Regions from separate parts of the Synechococcus sp. EJ6-Ellesmere genome, predicted to be linked through region 2. Evidence: riboswitches for the same ligand, from Rfam matches in the RefSeq annotation. Region 2 holds a riboswitch; the other holds the start of a gene.
The links. A riboswitch is a leader RNA that binds a small molecule or an ion and turns the genes downstream of it on or off. The one in region 2 is predicted to bind cobalamin.
Positions count from the first base shown of each region.

Region 1: another riboswitch for cobalamin. It lies ahead of KBY78_RS13080 (HupE/UreJ family protein); the one in region 2 lies ahead of KBY78_RS09300 (energy-coupling factor ABC transporter permease).

Region 1 is NZ_JAGQBY010000126.1:852-6,628, reverse strand. It holds gene KBY78_RS13095 (hypothetical protein) at 20-175, opposite strand; gene KBY78_RS13090 (hypothetical protein) at 565-744, shown strand; gene KBY78_RS13085 (GNAT family N-acetyltransferase) at 880-1,446, opposite strand; gene KBY78_RS13080 (HupE/UreJ family protein) at 1,472-2,077, opposite strand; cobalamin riboswitch at 2,093-2,257, opposite strand; gene KBY78_RS13075 (phosphoglycerate kinase) at 2,277-2,828, opposite strand; gene KBY78_RS13070 (HupE/UreJ family protein) at 2,825-3,424, opposite strand; gene KBY78_RS13065 (iron uptake porin) at 3,761-5,374, shown strand; gene KBY78_RS13060 (hypothetical protein) at 5,624-5,777, opposite strand, start outside.
Region 2 is NZ_JAGQBY010000072.1:5,361-11,137, forward strand. It holds gene KBY78_RS09275 (hypothetical protein) at 1-81, opposite strand, end outside; gene KBY78_RS09280 (LysR family transcriptional regulator) at 209-1,027, shown strand; gene KBY78_RS09285 (energy-coupling factor ABC transporter ATP-binding protein) at 1,148-2,080, opposite strand; gene cbiQ (cobalt ECF transporter T component CbiQ) at 2,077-2,877, opposite strand; gene KBY78_RS09295 (energy-coupling factor ABC transporter substrate-binding protein) at 2,874-3,194, opposite strand; gene KBY78_RS09300 (energy-coupling factor ABC transporter permease) at 3,198-3,917, opposite strand; cobalamin riboswitch at 3,978-4,124, opposite strand; gene KBY78_RS09305 (iron uptake porin) at 4,209-5,777, opposite strand, start outside.

The sequences.
Region 1 (5,777 bases), on a different contig from region 2:
CTGTCAGGTGGTTCAACGATCAGCGGCACTCCTTCTCCTGACGGGACACTTCGGAGGACCAGGGGCCGCAGTTGACCCAGCGCACCATCCCCACCTCCACGTCAGTGAACAACACAAGACCGCCGAGGAAGAGAAGCGCGACCGCCGTGCCTGAGAGGAGGTTGCCAACTGTCATGGGACCAGTGTTCAGGCCGAACCATTGTGCTGCTGCCACTGACCGCCCCGCTGGCGTTGGGCCAGCACGATCCGCGGCATCTTCGACGTGGTCGAGACCAATGACCAGCCCCGCCGACCCGCTCACCCAGCGGTTGCGGACCTGTGAGAAAACCGCATGGATGCTGGGCCGCCTGTTGGAGGCCTGAACGGCTCTGAGCCGCGCTCCATCACCCGGGCTCCCCCTGCTGAGGCAGCAGGAGAGCGCCTTCCCCATGTCATGGGGCCAGGACGGCGACTCACGACACAGTTTGGTGTATCTAGCTACAGACAAATCAGCGCAGTCCTTCTGCCGATGAGGCTTATGGTTAAGTTGCGGATCAGTATTTCCGCTTCTCCCAGTCCCGCCCAATGTCCAAAGCTCCCAACGACCCTGCCCGCGAACAAGCCCTTCGGGACTCTCTGCTCGTCCGTTTTGCCTCCGCTGCCGCAGCTGGCAACATCGACATGAAAAAGGCCCTCAACCGCGAAGCCACTTACTTGGGCATTCAGCTCAACAAGATCGACGGCTCGACGCCTGGCATCCAATGAAGCTGGAGCAGGCAAGCACATGCCTCAGCAGAGCTGCACTTCACGAATTCCAGTAATCCTCAAGGCTGTTGTGTTGCAATGAAGTTGTGTCGCAATGAATCTGAGGGATTTAAGTCAGACGCAACGTCACCACTCTCATGTGGCAGGTCCCTCCACCAGCCTCTGAACCATCACATAGGCATCCATGTAGCCCAGTTGCTTGTGGCGAAAGGCCCCCGGCAGGGTGCCGATGATCTGAAAGCCGTTCTGCCGCCAGCAGCGGATGCCGGCGGTGTTGGTGCTCACCACCAGGTTGAACTGCATGGCCCGAAACCCAAGCCGCCGGGCCTCCTGGAGCGAGTGCTGGCAGAGGCGGCTGCCGATCCCCTGGCGGCGGCAGTGCTCGGCCACCACGTAGCCGGCATTGGCCACATGGGCGCCGAGGGTGAGGGAGTTGGGCCTGATGTAGTAGGTACCCACCACGGCACCTGTGGCAGCGATGGCCACCATCACCGCCTGGCTCTGCTCCACCCACAGGGCCCAGGCCTCCGGCTCGGAGATGGCTGGGTCGTGGGGGAAGGTTTCGCCAGCGCGGAACACTGGCTCCAGCAGGGCCCACACCGCGGGCCAGTCGGCCGCCTCATAGGCGCGGATCTGCAGCGGCGTGGTGGGCGCGGTCAGCGGCGAGGGGGATCGGGGGGATGGTGATCCTCTTCCCCCCATCGGGCAAAGAATCTCCGCTTCCGGCTCAGCGCATCAGTAACCCGATTGGCCCCAGGGCTGCCACGCCGCCGCAGAGAGCCAGCAGCACGCACACGCCACGGGTCCAGGCCAAGGGCAGACGCCGCAGCGCCAGGAAGCTGCCGCCGCTCACCAGCACTGAGCCACTGAAGGCCCCCAGCCACCAGAGCAGGGCGGAGCCGTCGGCCGGAGCTTCCAGGCCGTGCAGCATGGCGTGTACCGCCACCGCTGCGGTCACCAGGGCGGCGCAGGCACCCAACTGGGGGCTCTGCTGCGAGTGGAGGCATCGCAGCACCAGCACCGCCACGGCGCTGATCGCCAGGGCTGCGAGAAATTCTTGGGCCGGCAACGTGCCGCCCATCGCCCCGAACATGCCGCCGCCAACGGCACCAGCCAGGGCCCAGAGCAGCAGTTGGCCGGAGATGCAGGAGGCAGCAGTCCCCACACCGATCAGCAGCAACAGGTGATCGGTGCCGCTGATGGGGTGCAGGAAGCCCGCCCCGATGCCGCCGTGGGCGATGCCATGGGCCTGAGCGGGTTGATCGAGCAGCAGCGCCAGGGCTGCCGCACCGCCGAACAGGGCCAGGGTTCTGGCCGAGAAGGTCTGGGTCATCGAGAGGTCCGGTCCGCGCCGGGGATTGTGCACGGCGAGCGTTCTGACTGAAGGGGCCAGGGCCCCCATCACAGCTGCGGGACAGCGCCGGATTCGGCTCAGGACGAACCTGCACCCCACCGGACTTTCCTCGTTGCCTCCAGGGAGTGACCCGCTGGAACCGTTGCCTCCATTGTGTGGCGCCGTGGCCGTGTGGGCATTACTGGGGGTGGCGGATCAGCCAGCCCAGCATCAGCAGGGATGCAGCGGTGATCCAGCTGCCACCCACCCGCAAGCCGATGGCCAGCCAACGGCGATGCGGAGGGGCCAGGGGCAGGGAAAGCAGGGTGCTCAGCACCGCAATGGCCACGGTCTCCCCCAACAGGGCCGCCAGAGCTCCCGCATGGCCGGCCAGTGCCGAGCCCGCCACGAGGGCGAACAGCGAGGTCAGAACGGCAGCCAGAGGCAACAGCACCACAGGCCGCAGCCGCACCTCCAGGGCCACGAGCAACCCAAGCCCAGCCACCAAGGCGGTGCACAACAGCGCCAGCAGCAGTTCCGAAGGCAGAGTCAGACCGATCAGGCCTCCCAGCAGCCAGGCCAGCGGCAGCAGCAAGGGCAGGCGATCGCCGTAGGGTCTGCCGGCCTGCACGCTCAGCAGCACCAGGCCGATCACGAGCAGCAGATCCGTGGGCTCCAGGAACAGCCGGGCCATCCCATCCCCCCAGGGGCCCAGGCCAGTGGGCGCCAGATGGGCCAGCGGCAGAGTCATGTGAGGGCCTGCTCCAGAAACCACAGCCCCACCAAGGCCACACAACCGCCGGCCCCCTGCACGAAGCGTCGTCCTCCAGGCCAGCGACGCGTCTCGCCCAGCAGGATCCCCACCAGGTGCAGCAGGCCTGTCGCCAGTACAAAGGCCAGGCTGTAGAGGAAGGCGTTGCTGCCGTCGGGCAGTTCAGCGCCGTGGGCATGGCCGTGGAACACCGCAAAGGCGGCCACGATCAGCGCCGCCAACCAGAGCGGCGGCGTCAGCTCGAACAGCACCATCAGGCCCATCACCAGACCTGAGACGGCGATGCCGATCTCCACCCCCGGAATCGGAACCCCCAGAAGGCCGAGCAGCCCTCCGAAAGCCATCACCATCGGAAACGCCACCGGCAGCACCCACAAAGCTGGCGGGCCGAGCACCGCACCCCAGAGGCCCACGGCCACCATCGCCACCACGTGATCGAGGCCACTGATCGGATGCAGAAAACCGGCCACGAACCCACCACCGGGGTGCGGATCGGCATGGGCCCAGGCAGCCATCGGCGCCAGGGCCAGGGCGACACCGGCCAGCAAGGTCCATGGCCAGTTGGTTCGAGCCATCAGTCTCAGGCCGCTGCATTCCATCCTGGATCTTTCACCCAGGCCCCAGGCGTGCCCCTAATGGGGGTGTTCGGAGCAGGGCATCCACTGGCACCGAATCTGGTGGGCGCCAGAGCCGCAGCGGTGCCACGGCGGCGGAACGTCTCCCAGAGGAGCTGCCTGGAACAAGGCCGATGGCGAGCAAATGCGCGAGGGACGAAACCGTGGCCGGGGGCGACGGCCTGGCTGTGGTGTCCAAACCATGACCATGGTCTCCAGTGCTCGCGAGTTGGTGGAGACATGAGTGATTATTTCGAGCAAGCCGCCAGCCCGGCGGTGCTCTTGAGACTCTGTTCCATGCTTTCTCTGCGCTCCACGCTCATCGTTGTCGGTCTGGCGGCTCCGCTGGCGTCCCACGCCGAGAACCTCGACATGGCGGGTGTGAACCGATACGCCACCCAGGAGCAGGTCACCAGCATCACCCAGTTCTCCGACGTCAGGCCGAGCGACTGGGCTTTTCAGGCTTTGACCAACCTGATCGAGCGCTACGGCTGCGTGGCCGGCTACCCCAACGGCACCTTCAAGGGCCGGCAGGCACTCACCCGCTACGAGGCCGCCGCCCTGCTCAACGCCTGCCTCGACCGGATCACCGAGGTGACCGACGAGTTGAAGCGCCTGATGGCCGAGTTCGAGAAGGAACTCGCCGTGCTGCGCGGCCGCGTGGATGGCCTCGAAGCCAAGGTGGGTGAGCTGGAGGCCACCCGGTTCTCCACCACCACCAAGCTCAGCGGACAGGCCACGTTTGTGGTGGGAGCCAATGCCTTCTCGGGTTCGGCTGTCAACACGGCGGCGAACACGGTCAATCGAGCACCGAATGAATTCACCGGTCGTCCACGGACGCCCGTACCTCTGCCCAATGCCACCACGTTCAACTACGACCTGCAGCTGACATTCGACACCAGCTTCAACGGCAAGGATCTGCTGCGCATCAACCTGCGCGCAGGCAACTTCGGCCGCAGCGTGTTTGGCGGTGAGCCCCATTCTTTGGCGCTCTCAACCCTGGAAGTGGCCTTTGAGGAGGATGCTGGCCCCGATGTCGTGGGGATTGACAAGCTCTTCTACCAATGGCCCCTCGGTGGCGGGTTCACGGCCACCCTGGGCGCTCGCGTGGGGCAGGAAGACATGCTGGCCCTGTGGCCCAGCGTGTACCCGGCTGACACCATCCTCAACGTGATGACGGTGAATGGTGCGCCGGCGGCGTACAGCAAAAATCTTGGCGCTGGCGCCGGTCTCTGGTGGCAGAGCAACGGCTTCAGCCTCAGTGCCAATTACGTTGCGGCCAATGGCGACAGCGGCAATCCAAGTGTTTCTGCAGAGGACGGTGGCGGTGGACTTGGCAACAGGAATTCCGGCGCGACCGGCAGTGTCCAGCTGGGCTATCAGCAGGAGCAGTGGGGCCTGGCTGCGATCTGGACCTACGTCCAACCAGAGACCCAGTTCGTTCCGGGAACCACCTCGTTCACCCACAGCGCCATCGATCACAACATCGATGCCACTACCAGTGCCTGGGGCCTGAGCGCTTTCTGGCAACCGCTCCGCAGCGGTTGGCTGCCTTCCCTGAGCATCGGATGGGGAATCAACAGCACCACCTACAGCACGCCCCAACCCCGCGGCAGCCTCAGCACCAGCCAGTCCTGGATGGTGGGTCTGCAGTGGACCGATGTGTTCGCCAAGGGCAATGACTTCGGCTTTGCTGTGGCCCAACCCGTCTTTGCTACAGCGCTCAGCGGCGGCGGAACCCCGAACGACGGCAACTATGTGTGGGAGTGGTGGTACAAGTTCCAGCTGACTGACAACATCTCGATCACACCGGCTCTGATCTATCTCAGCCGCCCCCTCGGCCAGGCAACACCTTCGGGCGAGAGCTTTAGCCAGTTCGGCGGACTGGTGAAGACGAGCTTCCGCTTCTGATCGGAAGCTCGTTTGTTCAGAGTGTCATACACAGCTCCCGAAACGCTCCTACTGGGGAGCGCGTTGAGGAGCTGTGGATCCATTCTCAGAAGATGGCGCCGCCGGACTGTGTTGATGCTGGTGCTGGCCAGGCCGGGCTGGTTTGCGATAGCTGCCTGACCCGCCGCCGCCACAGGCCAGGGCGTCAGGCGTGGATGCCAGGAGGGCAAAGATCAGGGCCACGCTGAGGTTGCGAATCGATTTCATTGTTCAGTGTTGATGTGTTGAATGTTGCGTTGGATGCTCAGAGCACGGCATCCAGAGGTCACCCATGGCGTGCACGCCCTCGCAGCCCAGCTCACGCGCTTTCTGAAGGGCCACCTGCCGGCTCGGGTAGGCCATCAGCTGTTGCTGCGCCGCCCCG
Region 2 (5,777 bases):
GTGCAGAAATGGCTGCAGCCATTCAGCCACGCCGCCGCACTCGAGCCTCGCTCGTGATGGACTCTCGGACAGGCTCAACATGGTGTTGCAGTGGTGAACGACACCAGCCTCTCCCGAGGCCTCTAGAGGCGCCAGCAGAATGCGAGAGGGTCATCGTCTCCGCAATAATGAGGCGCGCTCATGGTTCTTCCATCATTGGGCCCCGGACATGATTGAACTGCACCACCTGCGCGCCCTTGCGGCCATCTCCCGCCACCCATCGCTGACGGCGGCGGCTCGGAGCCTGCATTGCACCCAGTCGGGCCTGTCGCACTTACTCAAGGATCTTGAGCGCCAACTGCAGATTCAACTGGTGAATCGCGATCGTCGGCCCCTGACGCTGACGGCGGCGGGGCGACGCCTGCTCAGGTGTGCAGAAACGGTTCTGCCGGAGATTGAGGCCGCTCAGGACGATCTGGAACGGATGGTGGTCGGCACTGCCGGACGTTTGTTCATCACACTCGAGTGTCATTCCTGCATCGATTGGTTGCTTCCGGCGATGCTGACTTATCGTGACAGTCATGCCGATGTTGAGCTCGATGTACGCATCGGCGCCCACTTCACCCCGCTTCCCAGTCTGTTGCAGGGCTCTGTTGATCTGGTGATCACGGGCGAGCGTCGTGGCGGCCGTGGCGTGGAGGCCACTCCACTGTTCAGCTTTCAGATCATGGCTCTGCTGCCCCGCCGACATCCCCTGGCTGGTCGCGACTATCTCCAGCCTGAGGATTTCACCACCGAAACGATCATCACCTACCCGGTGGCGGAATGTCGACAGGATCTCTACAGCCGCTTTCTCGAGCCTGCGGGGGTGATCCCTCAGCGACGTCGCACGGCGGAAATGACCGCCATGATCATCCAGTGGGTGGCCCTTGGTCAGGGGGTGGCCGCTCTGCCCAGTTGGGCCGTGCCCGACACGGCGGCCGTGGTGTGCATTCCTCTTGGCGAGACGGGACTGTGGGGCGAACTCCACGCCCTGCGACGGAAATAAGATCGCAACCTGGCTCACCTCGATGCCTTTATGGACGTAGCTCGCCATCAGGTGATTGAGCAATTTAGGTATATCTCATTGATCGAGCCATCAACATAATCATCGCAAATCCTGACTGAGTTAAGGATTGGTTCGACCGTTGGTCGAGGCCGTGATTGAAGAGGAAGTTGGCAATAACTCTGTTCGCGATAGCAATTGTTTCTCCAGAGCATCCAGTTCTGCCTGCCTGAGGGGCAGCTGATCCTCGGCCAGCTGCCGCCAATGTGCCAGCAGCTCCAGTGTAGGAGGGATGCCCAGATTCAACTCCTCCAAGCGCAGTTGCTGGCGGAACAGCTCAGTGGGTGGCCCCTGCATCACCAGCTGGCCCCGATCCATCACCAGCAACCAATTGGCCCAACTCTGAAGAAACTCGAGGTCGTGAGTGGCTACGACGATCGTGGTGCCAGCCGCGTGGATCCCCTGGAGCTGCCTGCGTAGATCGCGGCAGTGGCCGGGGCTGAGATAGGCCGTGGGCTCATCGAGGAGCAGTAATTCAGGCTCCAGCACCATCACATCGGCCAGGGAAAGTTGTTTTTTCTGTCCAAGGCTGAGCCTATGCACGGGCTGATTGAGCAGATCACCGAGATCAAACCATTCAGCGACTGTTTCAATCCTATGGCGAATCTCGCTTTCTTCAAGACCGAGATTCACCAGGCCATAGGCCAGGTCTTCAGCCACGGTGGTGGCCACCAGCTGATGTTCGGGATTCTGGAAGACCAGGCCAATTCGCTGTCGCAGCTCAGCGAGTTCTTTCCGGCCATAACCGATCGGTTGGCTCCGCCAGCGGATCTGGCCACGCTGGGGACGGAGCAAGCCATTGGCGAGCAGGAACAGTGTGGTTTTTCCACAACCATTTTCACCGATCAGGCCACAGCGAAAACCCAGTGGCAGATTCAGTGTCAGCGAATGGATCGACGGTTCAAAGGAGCATGGGTAGGTAAAGCTTATGCGATCAAATTCTAAAATGTTTGAGATGGAGCCTGGGGCGGAGCTGTTGGCTGGATCAGCACTCATCTCAACCCCATGATTGATAGAGCTCCTAGAAGAGCACAGCCAGAGATGGCTTCAACCTGATGGCGACGCGACGGGCGATGATGCGAGCTGGCAAGCACACGCAATTCGCCCTGAAATCCCCGTGCCGCCATGCCCATCGAAAGGCCACGATAGCTGCTTATGGATCGCTCCAGCAATTGGCCAATCAGAAGACCAAGGCTAGCAATGGACTGCTGCCATGTGCCATAGCCCGAACGGGCTCTTTGAGCCACTGTGATGTCATCAACAATCTTCCACAGAGTAAAGATGAATCCATAGATATGCACCATCAGCTCAAGCAGCAATGGCGGCATCCCCAGTTTGCGCAAAACCTGGACCAGTTCGTTCAATGGCGTGGTCAGCAGGAGAAAGAACATGGTGCTTGTGGCCGCCAGAGTTCTGGTCAGTAGCTCAGTCGCCTGGCTGAGTCCCTGCTTGCTGAGATACAGCGACCAGCCAGCCATCGTTCTGCTGCTGCTCCCCCAGATATCGGCCTGTACCCCTGGCAGCGACTCGTGTCCAACAACATTGATGATGATCGCTGGCAAGCTGGAGATGGTCAATCCCAAGGGCAACAGCAGCATTGACAAATAAATGCCGGGCGGGATTCCTGCGTAGCCAACGATCCACAGTGCCAGCCAAAAACTGATGATTAATTGCACTGTTAGTGGTGCCACCAGGGCCAGCAGTAACAGGGCTGTAGCAAAGGCCAGTTTGTGGCCAGGGGGCAGGATTTTCAGACGGTTTCCATGGGCCAGGGCATCGATGCGATGACTCATGAAGTTGGTGGTTCAGAATGTTTCTGCGCCATGCTTCGGCCCCGGTAGATGCCGATCACAAAGCCCACGACTCCAGCGCCAAGGGCCGCTTGGGTTGCGAACATCAGGCTTTCGATTTCGCCACTGGGAAGTTCCACCACGGGTTGAAACCACGGTTCATAGCTGGGCTTGATTGTTGCGATCGCTTCAGTGCCTTGTCCATCCGAGCCAGAATAGTCGCCGGAGACGAACAACACGGGAAAGGCGGATAGGGCGATCACGCCAGCCAGCAACCGCCAGTTGTGCTGGTTTTGCTTTTTGTCAACACGATTCAGCATGATTCAGTTCTTCTGATGGATCAGTTGAAGGGTTTTCAGTTCAGGTTTGCCATAGGCCTGCAGCCAGTTCCACACCAGCAGCGTCAGCAGGCCCTCTGTGATCGCTAATGGCAACTGGGTGTTGGCGAAGATGCTGCTGAACTTCAAGAACGACGCGCCTATACCGGCGCTGGCGGCAGGGAAGGCGATAGCTAGTTGTGCGGCCGTCACGACATAGGTGGCAAGGTCGGCCAGGGCTGCCGCTGCAAAAATGGCCAGGCCTGTGCGTCCGCCGGCGGACAGAGCTCGGAAGGTCCACCAGGCCACGAGCGGCCCCACGATGGCCATGGAGAACATGTTGGCGCCCAGGGTGGTCAGTCCTCCGTGAGCCAGCAACAGAGCCTGAAACAGCAACACAAGGCCTCCCAGAACAGTCATCACGGATGGGCCGAAAAGAATGGCCCCCAGACCCGTGCCGGTGGGGTGAGAGCAGCTGCCGGTGACCGACGGAAGTTTCAGAGCTGAAAGCACAAAGGTGAAGGCACCGGCCAAGGCCAGCAACAGCTTCAACTCAGGATGTTCTTTGGTGATCCGACTCAGCGATCGCAGTCCCTGTAGCAAGCAGGGAATCGAAATCAACCACCAGAAAGCGGCCCATTGAACGGGTAAAAAGCCTTCGGCGATGTGCATCGCCTGCGCGGGGGCAGGAGACAGGAGAACAATGGCGAAGCTGAGTGCAGCCATCGCCAGCAGACTGGTAAGCCTGGGCAGGGGAATCGTCAAACTGAATCTCGCAGATCAGACGGTTGGGTTGTGAGAAACGGCAGGTGTTCTGACTGATCGGGGCAGGCCCCCGAATCACAGTTGCGGGACAGCGGCAGACTCGAACTGCACTTTCCCTGTTGCCTCTGCAGGCTGATCGCTTGCAGAACCGTTCCGTTGAACTATAGGCTCTTCAGGTTGGATTCATGGGCGAATTGGAGGGGTTGGGAAATAGTTCGACATCAGCTTGATCTGGCTGGCCAGCAGCGCTGTTCAGAACTGGAAGGTGGTTTTCACCAGGCCTCCCAGCTGGCTGAAGCTCTCCCCTGATGGGGTGCCTTGGCCGAGGGGCCGGCTCAGATAGAACAGGGCCGGAGTGACCGAAATCGAATCGCTGACCTGGAATCTGTACCACCATTCCCAGACAAAATTCTGATCCTGAGGTGTTGCTCCACCCTGCAGGGCCGTGGCAAACACAGGCTGCCCGACCGCCATGCCGGCGGCGTTGCCCTTGAGCAGCACATCGCTCCACTGCAGACCCACCATCCATGACTGACTGGTGCTTAGTTCCCCGTCCTCATCCTGGCCATCGCTGGCGGTGCTGTTGATCCCCCAGCCAGCGCTGATCGAGGGCCACCAGCCTGAGCTGGCCGGCTGCCAGTAGCCACTGAGGCCGAAGGCCTTCGTGTGGCTGCCGGGAGTGCCGAAGGCCGAGGCCGTGAACGCTGTGGCACCAGGCACCTCCACTCCCGACTGGATGGAGGAGTAGATCGCGGCCAGGGCCCATTGCTCACCGGCGTAGCCGATCTGAACCGTGCCGGTACCCGCTGAGGCGGCAGTGCCGAGGCCCCCCTCATTGGGATTTCCCACGCTGCCGTTGGCCGCCACGTAGTTGCCACTGACACTGAAGCCACCGCTCTGCCACCACAGGCCGGCGCCGGGACCAAGATTTTTGTTGTAGGCCGCCGGTGCTCCGTTGAGGGTGAGCACGTTCAGGATCGTGTCGGTGGGATACACACTGGGCCAGAGAGCAAGCATGTCTTCCTGGCCCACGCGTGCGCCGATGGTGGCCGTGAAACTGCCGCCGATCGGGGTCTGGTAATAGAGCTTGTCGATGCCGAGTGAATCGGCACCGGACGCTTCCTGGAAGGCCACTTCCAGGGCGGAGAGACCGCCGGTGGGGCCTGCTCCTCCGAAGGCCGAATCGCCGAAGTTGCCAGCCCGCAGGATCGTTCGCAGCAGATCCTTGCCCGTGAAGCTGGTGTCGAGGCTGAGTTGCAGGTCGTAGGAGAAAGTAGTGGCCCCCACCTCGGCTCGGGCGCTGTTGAGTTGATTGCGGGCACTGCCGTTGAAGGCATTGGCGCCCACCACGAAGGTGGCCAGGCCGCTGAGCTTGGTGGTGGTGGAGTACTGGTTCGCTTCCAGCTCACCAACTTTGGCCTCAAGGTTGTCGACGCGACCACGCAGGATCGCGAGCTCCTTCTCGAACTCCTTGAGCAGGCGGCGCAGCTCGTCGGTCACTTCGGTGATCCGGTCCAGGCAGGCGTTGAGCAGAGCAGCGGCTTCCCAGCGGCTCAGGGGCTTGCTGCCGCGGAAGGTGCCATCGGGGTACCCAGCGACGCAGCCGTAGCGCTCGATCAGGTTCGAGAGCGCCTGGTAGGCCCACTCGGTGGGCTGCACATCTGAGAACTGGGTGATGCTGGTGACTTGGTCCCAGCTGGTGTTGACGGAGTTCTGGGCGTACCGGTTGATGCCGTCGAGGTTGAGCTCAGCCGCCATGGCCTCCGGGGGGGCAACAGGAAACAGCAGGGCAAGGGAGGCGGGAGCGACCAGGCCTAGCAA